2 regions of the Gordonia phthalatica genome follow, and region 1 is predicted to be linked to the other one. Evidence: predicted binding sites of a transcription regulator. Region 1 holds the regulator's gene; the other holds the start of a gene.
The links. The regulator LexA, encoded in region 1, represses DNA repair genes until DNA is damaged. The targets are predictions, from matches to a motif close to CGAACANNTGTTCG.

Region 2: a site for LexA is predicted at 3,179-3,192, ahead of ACH46_RS02245 (HNH endonuclease signature motif containing protein). Genes of this name have one in related genera too.

What each region holds. Positions count from the first base shown of each region.
Region 1 is NZ_CP011853.1:1,947,402-1,952,315, reverse strand. It holds gene hrpA (ATP-dependent RNA helicase HrpA) at 1-1,375, shown strand, start outside; gene nrdR (transcriptional regulator NrdR) at 1,380-1,829, opposite strand; gene ACH46_RS21595 (LysM peptidoglycan-binding domain-containing protein) at 1,875-2,375, opposite strand; gene lexA (transcriptional repressor LexA) at 2,560-3,219, shown strand; gene ACH46_RS09120 (phosphoenolpyruvate--protein phosphotransferase) at 3,227-4,914, opposite strand, start outside.
Region 2 is NZ_CP011853.1:483,175-488,088, forward strand. It holds gene rfbB (dTDP-glucose 4,6-dehydratase) at 1-73, opposite strand, end outside; gene rfbA (glucose-1-phosphate thymidylyltransferase RfbA) at 131-1,006, shown strand; gene ACH46_RS02240 (dTDP-4-dehydrorhamnose 3,5-epimerase family protein) at 1,011-1,625, shown strand; gene ACH46_RS02245 (HNH endonuclease signature motif containing protein) at 1,662-3,152, opposite strand; gene ACH46_RS02250 (SGNH/GDSL hydrolase family protein) at 3,343-4,194, shown strand; gene ACH46_RS02255 (2,3-butanediol dehydrogenase) at 4,330-4,914, shown strand, end outside.

The DNA of each region.
Region 1 (4,914 bases):
GGAGTTCCTCGACGACGACGCCCCCTCCGCCGCCGACTTCCCCGCCGCCTGGCAGCAGGGCGAGACCCGACTGGAACTGCGCTACCACTTCGAGCCGGGCGCTCCCGACGACGGCGTGACCGTCGTGATCCCGCGACCGCTCCTGCAGCACGTCCGCGACAGCGGCTTCGACTGGCTGGTGCCTGGCATGCGCGCCGAGCTCGCGACGGCCCTGGTGAAATCGCTGCCCAAGGGACTCCGCAAGTCCATGTCACCGGCCGCGCGGTACGCCGACCTCGCTCTCAGCCGCCTCACCGCCCGCGCCGAACCGCTGCTCACCGGTCTCGCGCGCGAACTGTCGACGATCTCGGGCGTCACCCTCTCGCCGCGCGACTTCCGACCCGACAATCTGCCTGCGCACCTGCGCATGCATTTCGCAGTCGTGGACGCGAAGGGTGCGATCATCGCCCGCGGCGACCGCCTCGCCGCCATCCGCGACGACCTCGACGGCGGCAGCGGAAACACCCCGGCGACCCCGATCCACCGCACCTGGTCCGCCGACGGTCTCGGCACCCTCGCCGAGTCGGAGACCGCGACCGTCGCCGGGCAGCAGATCACCCGCTACCCGACGCTCCTCGCCGTACCGGGCCAGGGCGTCCGCACCGCGGTGGCCGCCTCCACCGCCGAGCGCGACGCGGGAATCCGTGCCGCCGCAGCGGAACTGCTCCGCCGGTCAGTGCAGCCGCCGAGCCGTCGACTCGCCAACTCTCTTCCGCCGGCCTCGAAGCTCGCCCTCAGTCAGAACCCGTACCGCGACATCGACGCCCTGCTGGCCGACTGCACGGCGCGCGCCATCACCGACACGCTCGCCGCCGAGAAGCACCTGGCCGATCTGCGAACGCCCACCGATTTCGCCGAACTGTCCGCCCGGGTCTCCCCCGTGATCCGGTCGCGCGCCCCCGAGTACTTCGTCGCCGCCGTCGCCGCGCTCGCCGAGTACTCACCCGTGCGCAGGGCGATCGACGCCCGCAGCGGCACCCTCGCCGCAGACGACGTGGCCGACCAGACATCGAATCTGGTGTTCGACGGGTTCATCGGTGCCACCGCGCTGGTGCACCTGCGGTCGCTGCCCCGCTACCTCACCGCCGCCCGACTGCGTCTGGAAGGACTGGCCACCGCGGGTGCTCGGGACAACGAAGCCCTCGCTTCCATCGACCGCGTGGTCGCGGCGTGGAACCGTCGCGAAGCCCAGTTGCCCGCGTCGCGACACGCGGATCTGGCCGAACTGGTCCAGTGGCGCCTCGAAGAACTGCGCGTCAGCCTGTTCGCTCAGCAGCTCGGCACCAGCGGTTCGGTGTCCGAACAGCGCATCATCAAGGCGATCGACAAGTTCTGAGCGGTCAGCGCCGGTCGCGACGCAGTTCGTCGATCTCGCGCTGGAAGTCGTCGGCCGACTCGAACGATCGGTACACCGACGCGAACCGGAGGTAGGCCACCTCGTCGAGGTCGCGCAGCGGACCGAGGATGGCCATCGCCACCTCGTTGCTGGAGATCTCGGCGGACCCGGACGAGCGCACGGCGTCCTCGACCTGGGAGGCGAGTTTCGCCAGCGAGTCCTCGTCGACGTGCCGCCCCTGGCTCGCACGCCGCACGCCCTTCATGACCTTCTCCCGGCTGAAGGGCTCGGTGAGGCCGTTGCGTTTCACGACGGTCAGGACGGCGGACTCGACGGTACTGAAGCGACGCCCGCACGCACTGCACGACCGGCGGCGACGAATCGCCTGACCGTCGTCGGTGACTCGGGAATCGACCACTCTGGTGTCGTCGTTCTTGCAGAACGGGCAGCGCATGGGTCGAGAATACCCGGCAGCCCGACACGGCCGTGGAGCCAGGGACTATCGGTAGTCCGGCACGATCAACGGCTGGCCGACCACCAGGCCGGAGGTCTCGAGTCCGTTCAGCTCGCGCACCTGAGCTATCACCCCGTCGACGGGCAGGTCGGGGGCGATCCGCTCGGCCAGCGATGTGAGCGACTCCCCGGACCGCACGTAGACCACGGACGTGGCGGCCGGCGTGACCGGAGCGGCACCGTCCTGCGCCCCGCCGTCGATCATGAGCACCAGCCAGGCCATCGCGGCGAGCACGCCGGCGACGAGGAGGACGCTGACCCACCGATGTTCGAACGGACGAACAACCGTTCGGCTCCGTTCCTCCGTTCGAACGACCCTGCCCCCCGAATGGGCGATCGATGACCGACGAACGCCGATGTCGCGGCGTTCGGGACGACCGGTGGGACGGCAGACCCGGGAGGTCTCGACGACCGGAAGGTCGCAGGTCATGGTCATCTCGCGGACGAAACGGCGCGGCGCGGGCGCCGTGACGGTGGGGGTACTCATCGCTCGTCTCCATTCGATCGAGTGTTCGAAGAACTCTTGTTCGATAGTTAACACGATGGGTCTGACAATCGCCGACACGCATCGAACAATTGTTTGAGTTTTGTGACCTACTCAACTAGCCTTCAGGTCATCGATCGAACACAGCTGACGAAAGGCCACACCGGTGACTGACACGCCCGATCCGATGCTCTCGACCGCCACGCTCGAGGCGTCGCTCACCCAGCGTCAGCGCGACGTTCTGGAGGTCATCCGCAAGTCCGTCCGCGAACGCGGCTACCCGCCGAGCATCCGCGAGATCGGCGAGGCGGTGGGCCTCACGTCCACATCGTCGGTGGCGCATCAACTCCGCACCCTGGAGCGCCGAGGCCTTCTCAAGCGCGATCCCCACCGCCCCCGCGCGGTCAACGTGCGCGACGACTCGCGCACGCCCCCGTCGGGCGGCGCGGCCGTCGACGGTGACGCCCTGCCCACCCCGACCTTCGTCCCCGTCCTCGGTCGGATCGCCGCCGGCGGGCCGATCCTCGCCGAGCAGGCCGTGGAGGAGGTCTTCCCGCTGCCGCGCGAACTGGTCGGCGAGGGATCACTGTTCATGCTGCGCGTCGTCGGCGAGTCGATGGTCGATGCCGCGATCTGCGATGGCGACTGGGTGGTGGTGCGTCAGCAGAACGTCGCCGACAACGGCGACATCGTCGCCGCCATGATCGACGGTGAAGCCACCGTCAAGACGTTCAAGCGGACCGACGGCCACGTGTGGCTGATGCCGCACAACGAGCACTTCGACCCCATCCCCGGTGACGACGCCGCCATTCTCGGCAAGGTCGTCACCGTGATGCGGCGAATCTAACCGAGCATCACTCCCCGAGCGCCGCGCGAGCGGCGTCTCGAGCGGCCGCGGGACTCGCGGCGGCAACCGCCGCCGCACCCGCGGCCCTGCACTGTTCCAGGGTCACCCCGCTCAGCTTGAGACCGACGGCGGCCGACGCCGCGGGTGCCGACGACAGCGACGTGACGCCCAGCCCCACCAGCACGCAGGCCAGCAGCGGGTCGGCGGCCGCTTCACCGCACACGCCGACCTGCTTCCCCTGACGCTGTCCGGCGTCACCGACGCGCGCGATCAGCGCGAGGACCGCGGGCTGCCACGGATCGGTCAGCGTGGCGAGGTCGGGCGACATCCGGTCGGCGGCCATCGTGTACTGCGTGAGGTCGTTGGTGCCGATCGAGACGAAGTCGACCTCCGCGAGGATCGCGTCGGCCATGATGGCCGCCGACGGCACCTCCACCATGACTCCCGGGATCAGGCCGCGATCGCGGATCTGCCCGGCGAACTCGCGCGCCTCGTCGACGGTCGCGATCATCGGCGCCATGACCCACGGCGTGGCGCGGCCATCGCCCTGCGCCGCGGCGGCGAGCGCGTCGAGCTGCTTGTCGCGGATCTCGGGATGGGTCTGCACGATCCGGTTGCCACGGACACCCATGGCGGGGTTCGGCTCGTCGGCGTGGGCGACGAACTTCAGGGGCTTGTCCGAGCCGGCGTCCAGGGTGCGGATCACCACCTTCTGGCCGGGGAACGCGTCGATCACCTCGCGGTAGAGCGCCACCTGCTCCTCGACGGTCGGCTCGTTCGACCGGTCGAGGAAGGCGAGTTCGGTGCGGAACAGTCCGACGCCCTGCACCGGGGCCTCGGCACCGGCCCGCGCCGAGACGCCGTCGGCGACGTTCGCGAGAATCAGCACCTCGTGCCCGTCGGCGGTGCGGCCCGGCCCCCGCCACGCCGCGATCTGTTCGGCCTTCTCCCGCGCATGCTCGACGGCGGCGGCGATGGCGTCCGCGTCGGGCTCGGTTCCGACTGTTCCTCGGTCGCCGTCGACGTATCCCAGTGCCCCCGTGGGGATCTCATCGAGGTCGGCGGCGGCGACCACGCACGGAATGGCGAGCTGGCGAGCGATGATCGCGGTGTGGCTGCTCGGCCCGCCGAGCCGCATGCCGAGCCCGATCACCCGCGTCGGATCCAATCCCGCGGTGTCCGCGGGCGCGAGGTCGTCGGCGAGCAGGATCGAGGGGACCTCCGGGTTCGGGATGCCGGGCTCCGGAAGACCGAGGAGTTCCGCGACGACGCGGTCGCGGACGTCCTTCAAGTCGGTCACCCGCTCGGCCATCAGGCCGCCCAGCTTGGTGAACATCTCGGCGAACTGATCGGTCGCGGCGATGGCGGCCAGCGGCGCGGGAACCCCCGCCTTGATGGACTTGCCCGCCGTGCTCGCCCATCCGCGGTCGCGCGCCAGACCCGCGGTGGCCGTGAGGACTTCGGCGGCGACACCGGTGCTGTGCGACGCCCGGTCGGCGAGCCGGTCACCGACGACGGCGGCAGCGGCGGTGAAGCGTTCCATCTCCGCCTCGCGGAGGTCCTCGGCGATCGTCGTGGCGTCGATGCCGTCGAAGCTCGGGCGCTCGCCCGGTCGGATCACGGGTCCGTAGGCGAGGCCCCCGACGACGGGAGTGCCGGAGACGATGGTCTGCGCTGCGAACGGGTTGTCGGCCT
Region 2 (4,914 bases), 1.5 Mb from region 1:
GCCGGGTGGCGAGGGTGCGCAGCGTGAAGTTGGCGCCGATGAAACCGGCGCCGCCGGTCACGAGGACACGCAAGGGGACTCCCGTCAGATGACTCGAATGGTCTTCTAACAGTACCGATAGGCTGGCCGCATGCGCGGAATCATCCTTGCCGGCGGTACCGGGAGCAGACTGCACCCGATCACCCAGGGCGTCAGCAAACAGCTCGTCCCGGTCTACGACAAGCCGATGATCTACTACCCGCTCTCGACGTTGATGCTCGCCGGGATCCGCGACATCCTGATCATCACGACGCCCGCCGACCGCGGCGCGTTCGAGAACCTGCTCGGCGACGGCTCGCAGTTCGGCGTTCGCCTGACCTACAGCGAACAGCGGGAGCCGAACGGCTTGGCGCAGGCCTTCGTCCTGGGCGCCGACCATATCGGCGACGAGTCCGTCGCACTGGTTCTGGGCGACAACATCTTCTACGGTCCCGGGCTCGGCTCGCAGCTGCAGGGCTTCGATCGGCTCGACGGCGGCGCGATCTTCGCCTACCGCGTCGCGGACCCCACCGCGTACGGCGTCGTCGAGTTCGACGGCGACGGCAACGCGGTCTCGCTGGAGGAGAAGCCAGCGAAACCGAAGTCCCGGTACGCCGTGCCCGGCCTGTACTTCTACGACAACAAAGTCGTCGACATCGCGGCGTCGCTGACGCCGTCGGCGCGCGGCGAGTACGAGATCACCGACGTCAACGCCGAGTACCTCCGTCGCGGGAAGCTGCACGTTCAGGTGCTGCCGCGCGGTACCGCCTGGCTCGACACCGGCACCTTCGACTCGCTCCTCGACGCCGGCAACTTCGTTCGGACCGTCGAGCAGCGGCAGGGTTTGAAGATCGGTGTGCCGGAGGAGATCGCCTGGCGACTCGGCTATCTCGACGACGACGAACTGCGTGCGGCCGCGGCGCGACTGGCGAAGTCCGGCTACGGAGACTATCTGCTCGATCTGATCGAGCGCGGACGGGAGCTGTGAACCGATGAAGGCCAGAGAACTGACGATCGTCGGGGCGTGGGAGTTCACGCCCGTCCTGCACGGTGACGACCGCGGTGTGTTCCTGGAGGCGTTCAAGGCCGACGTGCTCGCCGAGACCATCGGACATCGCTTCGACCTCGCGCAGGTCAACACGTCGGTGTCGGCTGCCGGTGTGCTGCGCGGCATCCATTTCGCGGACGTGCCGCCCGGTCAGGCCAAGTACGTGACCTGCACGGTCGGGTCGATCCTCGACGTGATCGTCGACATCCGCGTCGGTTCCCCGACCTTCGGTCGGTGGGACGCGGTTCTGCTGGACGACGTCGATCGCAAGGCCGTCTACCTCTCCGAGGGCATCGGCCACGGCTTCTGCTCGCTGGAGGACGGTTCCACCGTCACCTACCTCTGCTCCACCGGCTACAACCCGGGTGGTGAGCACGGCGTGAACCCGCTCGATCCCGAGATCGGGATCGACTGGCCGCGCGTCGCGCGCGACGGCACGCCCCTCGAGTACGAGTTGTCGGCGAAGGACCTCGCCGCGCCGTCCCTGTCGGAGGCTCGCGAGGCCGGGCTCCTGCCGGAGTACGGCGCGGTGGCGGATTTCGTCGACGGACTGCGCTGACGGCATGCCGGTACCCCTGGCCGGCGTGCTTGCCGGTCAGGCGGTCAACAGGCGGGTGAGGTAGGCCTCGACCCGGGAGTCCTCCGGGGCCGGTGGGGCGTGGGGCCCGAGGTCGGGCAGGAGTTCGGCGCCATCCGTGGGTTGAGCGAGCGCAGCGAGTCGAAACCCCCGGCGAACCTCACCACGGTTTCGACCGACGCCTCGGTCTGCGGCCTCGGACGTCGGCTCAACCCTCGACTCCGTCGCGGTTTCCCACTGGCCGACTTGGTGGCCGACCGATCGGTTGTGGCGCCCGCACGCGGCGCCGAGATTGTCGATGTCGGTGGGACCGCCGTCGCGCCATTCAGTGAGGTGGTGCGCCTCGGTTCGCGCGAACGGCGCCGAGCATTCCGGGGCGGTGCACCCGCGATCGCGGGCGAACAACATCAACCGCTGATCCTGCGAGGCCAGACGACGTCCCCGCCCGAACCACAACGCCTTACCCGTCGCGGCGGAGAACACCGCCAGGTGCGGCTGCACCGCACCAGCGACATGCACCAACTCCCGCACCGGCAGGCGGGTGCCGGTCGCGGTGACCGCGACCCAGGCCCGCTGGGCCAGTTCCTTGTCGGTGACCGTCACGACCAGTTCGGTCGAGAGTTTACCGACCGGCACCCCGGAGGCGGCGTGCGCGGTCTGCAGGATCGCCAGCAGCGCATCATGATTGCGCTGACCCGCGGTGCGGGTGTCGCGCTCGGCCGCGGCGGCCAAAACCGCCGGGTCGGCCAGATCGGCGGCCCCGCGCGGGGACTCGGGATCATCCGGATTGTTTACCCCGGGTGCGGCCCACTGGCCGAGCATGACTTCCAGGTTGGCGCGCAGCTCGGGGCTGAGTTGGGCGCGGACCTTGCTCATCAACTGCCGGTCCTGCGGCATGAGGGTCAGGCCGCGACGGCGCGCGCGGTCACGTTCGTCGGTGACCTGCCCGTCCGGATCCAGGTGCGCCAGCAGGCGGTGCCCGGCCTGCGCCACGCCCGCGGGGGACAAGTCGCGGGCGATGGCCGCCAACTGGGCCTCCGCCCGACCCCGAGTTTCGGCGTCGACCGCGGAAGGAATCCGGTCCATGACGGCCGCGATTTCCCGGACATGGCCGCCGCCGATGGCGCCGTCGGCGACCGCGGTGGCGGTGGCCGGCAACACCGGGTCGAGGGTTGCTCCGGTGAGGGAGGAGAATTGGCCGATCGCTTCGGCGGCGATCCGGCGGCGTTTGGCTTCGCCGTCACCGACCCGCAGGTGCTGGGCCAGGAACTGGTGCAGGGAGAACAGGCCGACCTTGCGGACCGCGTTGCGGTCGGAGATCTCCACCAACAAGGCGGCATCGGCGCCGTCGAGACGACGACGCGCCGACTCCATCACCTCGGCGGTGGTGACCAACTGGTCCTCGGTCACCGCCCCGAACGGAGCCGCGGCGAACTTGGCGGCCACCTGGTCCATCAGGGCGGCCAACGCGACCGGATCCTCCGGCAACTGGATGCCGTTTTCGTTCACGTAGACCACCTCCTCGGATACAGTTACGAACCTTTGTTCGAACGTTTGAATGCACTGTATCGCGACCCTCTGACAATTCCGGGAAAGTGGCATCGGACCAGTTCGCAGATGTGAAACCGCAATTCTGGGTAGTGTTCGACCTGCATTCGTCGCCTATGCGTGGATGGGCGTCTCGTGGATGGGAGGCCCGGTGAGACTAGGTTTGGTCAGCAGATCTGTGGGCGCGGTGGCGGTCGTCGCCGGGATCACCCTGGCACCGCCTGTCGATGCCGCACCGCTCGTGGACTACGTCGCGATGGGCGACAGCTTCTCCGCCGGATCGGGTGTGGAACCCGTCGCACCCGGTGGGCAGGATTGTCTCCGGTCGTCGCGGAACTATGCGCACATCCTCGCCGCGAAGAACGACTTCCGCCTGACCGACGTCAGCTGCGGTGCCGCCGACACGAACGACTTCTTCCATCCGCAGAAGGCCGGCATGAAGCCGCAACTCGCGGCGCTCGACGCGAACACCGATCTCGTCACCTTCTCGATCGGCGGCAACGACGGCAACGTCTTCGCCACGACCATCGGCAAGTGCGTGGTCGTCGGAGCGTTCGGTGTGGCGCCGGGGACGCCCTGCGACGATCTCTTCGCCGCGGGAGTGGCGCGCGAGATCAGGATGCAGACCTACCCGAAGCTCGTTCGCGCCATGCGGGCGGTCCGACAGAAGGCTCCGAACGCGCAGGTCTACGCCCTCAACTACCTTCGCCTGGTGCCGAACCGCGCGGTCGCCTGCCCGGGTGTTCCGGTCACCCGCGGCGACGTGAAGACCGCGTATCGCATCCAGACCGAACTGTCGGATGCGATCGAGCGCGCCGCCCACAAGACCGGCGTCACCTTCGTCGACGTGGCTGTCGGCTCTGTCGGCCACGAGGCGTGCAAGCCTCGCGGAGTCCGCTACGTGGAGCCGCTGGTCGGCGCCGCGCAGCTGGTCCCTCTGCACCCGAACGCGCTGGGTGAGCGGCAGATGGCGAAGGTCGTCGGCGCGGCGATCGGCCGCTGACCCCGTCCCACGATCACCCGCCGCGCGATTTCTCCCGCCGCATGATTCTCCGTCGCGCTCAGTGGGACGACCCCCACCGCGCGAGCCGCAACCGGCCGATGATCGGTCGAAACGCTCGCGACCCGGAGGTCTCACGTGAAATCGTTGCTGCTGTATGCCGCCCGGGACGCTCGGATCGCCGACGTCCCGGAACCGGAACCCGGCCCCGGCCAGGTGAAGGTCAAGGTGGAGTGCGCGGGCATCTGCGGATCCGACCTCTCGCTGTTCCAGTACTCGCCGATCCCGGCGGGATTCACCCATCCGCTGCTGTGCACACACGGCCCGCACGCGCTGGGGCATGAGTTCTCCGGACGCGTGGTCGCGCTCGGCGACGGCGTCGACGACATCGAGGTCGGCGCGCTGGTCGCGGTGCGCCCCAACGTCTACGACGGCACCTGCCCGGCCTGCGAACGCGGTGAGCAGAACCTCTGCGCGCAGGGCGGCTTCATCGGCGTCAGCGGCGGGGGAGGCGGCTTCAGCGAGTACGTCGTCGCGGGCCGCGACGCGGCGCACGTGATCCCCGAACGGTTCGGTGCCGAGGTGGCCGCGATGGTCGAGTCGACGGCGGTCGCCTGGCACGCGGTGAAGCAGTCGGGCGGGGGCGACGGCACCACGGCGCTGGTCGTCGGAGCCGGCCCCGTCGGACTGGCGCTGGTGTCCTGCCTCCTGGCGCGCGGCGCG